DNA from 3 places in the Streptomyces hebeiensis genome. Region 2 is predicted to be linked to each of the others. Evidence: riboswitches for the same ligand, from Rfam matches in the RefSeq annotation. Region 2 holds a riboswitch; each other region holds the start of a gene.

Region 1 (2,255 bases), 1.2 Mb from region 2:
GCAGGCGGGCCCCGTCCCCCTCGAGACCGGCCCGTGCCACCGCGCCTTCCAGCAGGAACGACAGGTGCTCCGCGATCGCGTCGCTCTCGCTGCGCCGGTCGGGCCGCAGGCCGCGCAGGTGGCCGGCGAGCAGTTCCTCGACCTCTTCCTTGTGGCGGCGCACCGCGTCCCGCCCCGGGTCGCCGGCCGGCAGTTCGGCGGCCGCGTTGAGCAGCCCGCAGCCCCGGAAGCCGTGCTCGTACGCGAGCGCCGCGTGGTCGGAGTACGCGTCGAAGACGGCGAGCACCCTCGCGCGGGGGCCGTCGGCCCGTTCCAGCCGTCGCCGGTACAGTCCCAGCCACTCCTCGTGCCTGGCCTCGAGGTAGGCCCTGACGAGTTCGGCCTTCGAGGAGAAGTTGTTGTAGAGGCTCATCTTCGCGACGCCGGCCTCGGCGGTGATCGTGTCGATCCCCGTGGCCGTCACCCCGTCCGCGTAGAAACGGCGCGCCGCGGCGGCGAGCAGCCGCGCACGCGCGCCGCCCCGCCGGGTCGGCCGCGCGGGTGCCGCACCGGTCTCCGTCATGCCCCTCCTGTCCCGTGCGTTCGTCCTGACCCGTACGTCCGTGTACGGCCCTCCGCCTCCGCGCCATACTAGGTAGACCGGTCTGTCCCGACAACCTCGCTGTTCCCTGACGGCACGGTCCCGGGGGCGGAAGCGCCGCGCCGGACGCACGCCCCGTCGGGCGCCGACGCCTCCCTTGACGGTCTCGCGGAGCGCGATCAGACTGTTGTGGACGGTCACGATTGTCAGCGCCCGCCGCGCAGGAGTTTTCTGCTCGTGCGGGTCATCGGCCCCGGCCCGCTGACGGGCAACCCTTCCACCGCGACGGGGTGCCCCGGGTGACGACCAGGCCCCGCCGGAGTGGCGGGACAAGCTCGGTCTCGCGTCCCGCGAGCCCCCGACGGTGGGACCGGTGAGATGCCCAGGAGTGCCGGCGCGAGAGCGGACGCGCCACGGTGTCACCGGCGCTCCCGCGTGCCCCGTTCCCTCCTTCTGACGCGGCGTCTGCACATCGACCTGCTGCGCGTCAGCAGCGCCTGCGTTTCCGCCCGTTAGGGACGTCCCCGGCCACACGTCCGCGAAGGACCGGTGGCCGCCGGGCCACCGATCAGCCACTGCCCACGGGGCCCGCTTCGGCCTGCCCGCCCCCTTAGGGGTCCTTTCACTATGCCCGTCCGCCCACCGGTGCCGCCGTTTGTCACCGGGGTCCCTCCACCACCTCTTGGAGAGCCATGCCCCCGACCACCGCGCCCAGGACCACCACGCACCCGCGCAAGCCGGCCCCGCCCTGTCCGCACACGACACCCTCCGCCCGCCCCACTCCCGCCTCCGTCCCCTTCCGCAGCCGGATCGGGGACGACCGGGCCGGCGGGTTCTACCCGGCGCCGCGCCGCTACCACCTGTATCTCTCGGCCGGCTGTCCGCGCTCGCTGCGCGTCGCGCTCACCCTCGGCCTGCTCGGGCTCGGGGACGCGGTCACCACCACGGTCCTCACGCTGCCCGCCGAGGCCGACGCCCCCGGTCCGCTCGCCGGGCTGCGCCGGGCGTACGAGGCCACCCGGCACCGCTACGACGGTCCGCTGACCGTGCCCGCGCTGTGCGACCGGTGGAGCGGACGCGTCGTCAGCAACCACACCCCCGACATCCTGCGCGACCTCGTCGACCAGGTCGGCGACCGCGTCGGCCGGGCCGCGGACCTGCGTCCCCCCGCCCTCCTGACGGAGATCGAGGCCGTCCGTGCGCTGCTCGACGAGGACGTCACGCGGGCGGCCCAGCGGGCGTGCGCGGCGGCGGCGCGACCGGGCCGGGACGAGGCCCGCCGGACACTGCTCGCGGCGCTGGACCTGCTCGAGGCACGGCTGACGCGGGGACCGTACGCGGCGGGCGGCCACCTCACGGCCGCGGACGTGGACGTCTGGGTGGCGCTGGTGCACCTCGACGGCGTGCAGCGGCTCCACCTGGACGCCGGAACCGCACAGGACATCGGCCGGTACGAGCGGCTGTGGGCCTACGTACGACGGCTGTACGGCCACCCGGCCTTCCAGGCCGCCTTCCGCCCGGACGACATGGCCCGTCTGCACCGCCGCACCTGCGACGCCCCGCTGTCGTCGGGCGCGGCTGTGACGCTGCCGGGGATCCTCGGCCCGGTCTGACCCTTGGAGGCCGGCCCGCTCAGAGCCGGCCCGCCGCCACGATCCGGCGCAGGAAGCGCCGC
Region 2 (2,255 bases):
CCGGTGCGACAGGGCCGTGCGGGACGGCCCGTACTCCATCGCCCGCGTCACGCGACGGCCGTGGTCTCCCGGTCGGGAACGCAGCGGCCGTCCTCCGTCCGATAGTTCCACCGGGCGCCCTCGCTCACCAGTTCCCGCACCGCCCGCACGAACCTCTCCACGTGCTCGTCCGGGGTGCCGGCACCGAAGCTGACGCGGATCGCGTTGAGCGACCGCTCACCGGGGCCGGCCTCCGGGGCGCCGCACTCCCCCGGCTCCTGGGGGCCGCTGCCGAGCAGGGTCCGCAGCAGCGGATGCGCGCAGAAGAGGCCGTCCCGCACCCCGATGCCGTACTCGGCGGAGAGCGCGGCGGCGAAGTGCGAGCTGTTCCAGCCCTCCACCACGAACGACAGGACGCCCACGCGCGGCGCGTCGTCACCGAACAGCGAGAGCACCCGCACCTCGGGCACCTCGGCCAGCCCCTCCCGCACCCGGCGGATCAGCCGCCGCTCCCGTGCGGCGAGGGCGTCGAAGCCCGCCTCGGTGAGCGCCGTGCAGGCGGAGGCGATCGCGTAGGCCCCGATGACATTGGGCGAACCGGCCTCGTGGCGGGCCGCCGTCGTGTGCCAGTCGACGTCCACCCCACCGTCGGCACGCCGTGCCACCCGACGGCTGGCGCCGCCGCCCGCGAGGTAGGGCTCCCCGGCCCGGAGCCAGTCCGCGCGCCCGGCGAGCACACCGGAACCGAACGGCGCGTACAGCTTGTGCCCGGAGAAGGCCACCCAGTCGACGTCGAGCCCGGTGATGTCCACGGCGTGGTGCGGCGCGAGCTGCGCGGCGTCCAGCACGATACGGGCCCCCCGCGCATGCGCGGCGGCGGCGAGTTCCCGTACGGGCCACAGCTCACCCGTCACGTTGGACGCCCCGGTCACACAGACCAGCGCCGGCCCCCGCCCCGCACGGACGTCGAGCGCGCGCTCCAGCGTGGAGACGGCCTCGGCCGGGGAACGGGGGGCGTTCAGATACGTCACCTGGGCGTCGCGCCACGGCAGCAGCGAGGCGTGGTGCTCGGTCTCGAAGACGAACACCTGGCAGTCGGCGGGCGCCACGGCGGCCAGCAGGTTGAGCGAGTCGGTGGTGGAGCGGGTGAAGACGACCTGGTCGTCGGGGCGGCAGCCGAGGAACTCGGCGACGGTGCGGCGGCTGTTCTCGAACAGGTCGGTGGACAGCTGCGAGAGGTACCCGGCGCCGCGGTGGACACTGCCGTAGTACGGGGCGTAGGCGGCGACGTCGTCCCAGACGCGCTGGAGGGCGGGCGCGCTGGCGGCGTAGTCGAGGGCGGCGTACGTGACCTCGCCACCGGTGACGAGCGGCACGGTGACGTCGCGGCCGAGCACGGGGAGCGGCTCCGCGGTGGCGGCGGCGGTGAGGGTGTCGGCGGTGTTCGGGCATGCGGACATGGCGGTATCTCCCGGTGGCACAAGTCGGAACGGCTTCAAGAGCCCACGCGGACGCGGCGGAGGGACACACGGCGCCGAACGGCGTGGGGGTGGGAAAGGGCGGTGGCGCCCTAGCGCATTCGCTTGCTCACGAGACTGCTCCCTTGAGGACCAGGACCCCATGGGTTGCAGGGGTCCGCGCTTGCCGCGGACCTCGCTGCCCACGGCCTGGTCTTCACCCGGGGCACCCCGCCACGGACGGAGGGTTGCCGGACAGCGGGCCGGGGCCGTAGTCGCTGTCACTCATGACCTGGAGCGAGAGTATGGCACAGGGGGCGGCGGGACTGAACGGGTGTCCGCGATTCGGGACGCGGGGTGGTGCGCGCGGGTGACGCCTGCGGCGGGCTGCTCCCCCACCCGCCCCTTCCCACCACCGGGGCGGGGACCCGGACCACCGTTACGGGGGCTCCGCCCCCGAGCCCCCTGGCGCCGGCTGCGCGGCGCGGGGCGGGCCGAGGCCCCGGCCCCGGGCCCACGACCGGGCACGGCACCGTCCCCGCCGGAGGCGACTACGCGTGGCTCGCCCTCACCCAGGCCTCCAGCACCCGCCCCGCCGCCCCCGAGTCGATCGACTCCGCCGCCCGCGCGATCCCCGCCGACAGCTGGAGCTCCAGCGAGTCGCCCGTCGGGTCCAGCGCGACCAGCGCCGCCGCCGCGTTCAGCAGAACCGCGTCGCGGACCGGGCCCTGTTCGCCGGCCAGGAGGCGGCGGGCCACGTTCGCGTTGTACGCCGCGTCCGCGCCGCGCAGGGCGTCGACCGGGACCAGGTCCAGGCCC
Region 3 (2,255 bases), 2.5 Mb from region 2:
GCCGCGCCGCGTACTCCCCGCCCAGCGGCTGGACGAAACCGGCCAGGCGTGGCCAGTGCAGGTTGAGCAGCGGGCGGGCCACCAGCTCGGTCACCCGGCCGCCCTGACCGCCGCCCCCGGCCCCCGCCGAGCCCGAGCCCGCCGCCATGCTCGTGTCCGCGCCCGCCGCCGTGCCCGTGCCCGCGTCCGCCGCCACACCCGTGCCCGCCGCGCCCAGCGGCCGGTCGTACATCGCCTTCACGAACTGCACCTCGGGGTCCGTCAGCAGCGGTCCCACGATCCCCGAGACGAAGTCGGCCGAGAACCGCCGCAGATCGGCGTCCACGAAGCACACGACATCACCGCTCGTCACCAGCAGTGACCGCCACAGCACCTCGCCCTTGCCGGGCAGGGCCGGCAGCCTGGGCAGGATCGCGTCCCGGTGCACCACCCGTGCCCCGGCCGCCGCCGCGGCCTCGGACGTACGGTCCGTGGAACCGGAATCGACCACCACCAGCTCGTCGACCAGCGGCGCCCTCTCCATCAGCTCGTGCCGTACGACGGAGACGATCCCGCCGACCGTCTCCTCCTCGTTCAGGGCGGGCAGCACGACGCTCACCGTCGTGCCCCGGGCGGCCTTCGCCGCCAGCAGCCGGTCGAGCGGACGCTCGGCCACGGACCAGGAACGCCTGGTCAGCCAGTGCTCCACCTCTTCCAGCACGGTCGGTACTCCCTGCGCGTCTGCCATGAAACGTGATCCATCTCGCGGTGCGGACGGCTATCTCAACCGTCCACCCCTTCGGTTACAGTCTTGAACACGTGAACAAACGCACCGGACCCAGGGTCCGGTGCCATAGCGCTCATCCAGAGGGACTGAGGGAACGGCCCGTCGAAGTCCCGGCAACCCTCCCGCCGACCATTCGAGGTCACGGTGGGGAAGGTGCCAATTCCGGCTCGTGGCGAAGTACGTCGCGAGGAAGATGAGGAGAAAGGGCCTCGCCTCCATGGCTGTGCAGACCGCCCCCACCGGCGACACCAACAGCGCCGCCGGCGCCCCCGCCACCACCGTTTCCACACCGGCGTCCGTCGATCTCGGGCCCGCCGCCGCGCTCTCGTGCCGCGAATGCGGCCAGCGGTTCCCCCTCGGTCCCATTTTCGCCTGCGCCGAGTGTTTCGGGCCGCTCGAAGTGGCGTACGACCTCCCCGGCGGCGACCCGGAAGAACTGAAGAAGCGCATCGCCGAGGGCCCGGACAACATCTGGCGCTACGCCCCGCTGCTGCCCGTCCCCGCCGACGTGGCCACGAAGCCGAGCATCAACCCCGGCTTCACCAAGCTCGTCAAGGCCGACAACCTCGCCCGTGAGCTGGGCGTCACCGGTTCCCTGCACATCAAGGACGACTCCGGCAACCCGACGCACTCCTTCAAGGACCGGGTCGTCGCCATCGCCGTCGAGGCTGCCCGCGCCTTCGGCTTCACCACGCTCTCCTGCTCCTCCACCGGGAACCTCGCCGGGGCCGTCGGCGCCGCCGCGGCCCGCGCGGGGTTCCGCTCCTGCGTCTTCATCCCGCACGACCTGGAGCAGGGCAAGGTGGTCATGGCCGCCGTCTACGGCGGTGAGCTGGTCGGCATCGAGGGCAACTACGACGATGTGAACCGGTTCTGCTCCGAGCTCATCGGCGACCCGCTGGGCGAGGGATGGGGCTTCGTCAACGTCAACCTCCGGCCGTACTACGGCGAGGGTTCCAAGACGCTGGCGTACGAGATCTGCGAGCAGCTCGGCTGGCGGCTGCCCGACCAGATCGTCGTCCCGATCGCCTCCGGCTCACAGCTCACGAAGATCGACAAGGGTCTCCAGGAGCTGATCAAGCTGGGTCTGGTCGAGGACAAGCCCTACAAGATCTTCGGTGCCCAGGCGAAGGGCTGCTCGCCGGTGTCCACCGCGTTCAAGGCCGGGCACGACGTCGTACGGCCGCAGAAGCCGGACACCATCGCCAAGTCCCTGGCCATCGGCAACCCGGCCGACGGTCCGTACGTGCTGGACATCGCCCGGCGTACCGGCGGCGCCGTCGAGGACGTGGACGACGAGCAGATCGTGGCCGCGATCAAGCTGCTGGCGCGGACCGAGGGCATCTTCGCGGAGACCGCGGGCGGCGTGACCGTCGGCGTGACCAAGAAGCTGATCGAGGCCGGTGTCCTCGACCCGGCGCTGACGACCGTGGTCCTCAACACGGGCGACGGGCTGAAGACGCTGGACGCCGTGGCGGAGACGACGGGG

What was found. A riboswitch is a leader RNA that binds a small molecule or an ion and turns the genes downstream of it on or off. The one in region 2 is predicted to bind S-adenosylmethionine.
Region 1: another riboswitch for S-adenosylmethionine. It lies ahead of ACU6P3_RS03125 (putative leader peptide); the one in region 2 lies ahead of ACU6P3_RS08205 (aminotransferase class V-fold PLP-dependent enzyme).
Region 3: another riboswitch for S-adenosylmethionine. It lies ahead of thrC (threonine synthase); the one in region 2 lies ahead of ACU6P3_RS08205 (aminotransferase class V-fold PLP-dependent enzyme).

The regions. Positions count from the first base shown of each region.
Region 1 covers NZ_CM129812.1:744,299-746,553, forward strand. Annotated here, with positions in the region: gene ACU6P3_RS03120 (TetR/AcrR family transcriptional regulator) at 1-562, opposite strand, end outside; SAM riboswitch class IV at 776-922, shown strand; gene ACU6P3_RS03125 (putative leader peptide) at 959-1,096, shown strand; gene ACU6P3_RS03130 (glutathione S-transferase C-terminal domain-containing protein) at 1,273-2,193, shown strand; gene ACU6P3_RS03135 (amino acid ABC transporter ATP-binding protein) at 2,213-2,255, opposite strand, start outside.
Region 2 covers NZ_CM129812.1:1,905,730-1,907,984, forward strand. Annotated here, with positions in the region: gene ACU6P3_RS08205 (aminotransferase class V-fold PLP-dependent enzyme) at 48-1,439, opposite strand; SAM riboswitch class IV at 1,612-1,729, opposite strand; gene trpD (anthranilate phosphoribosyltransferase) at 1,988-2,255, opposite strand, start outside.
Region 3 covers NZ_CM129812.1:4,370,861-4,373,115, forward strand. Annotated here, with positions in the region: gene ACU6P3_RS18855 (glucosyl-3-phosphoglycerate synthase) at 1-700, opposite strand, end outside; SAM riboswitch class I at 837-966, shown strand; gene thrC (threonine synthase) at 984-2,255, shown strand, end outside.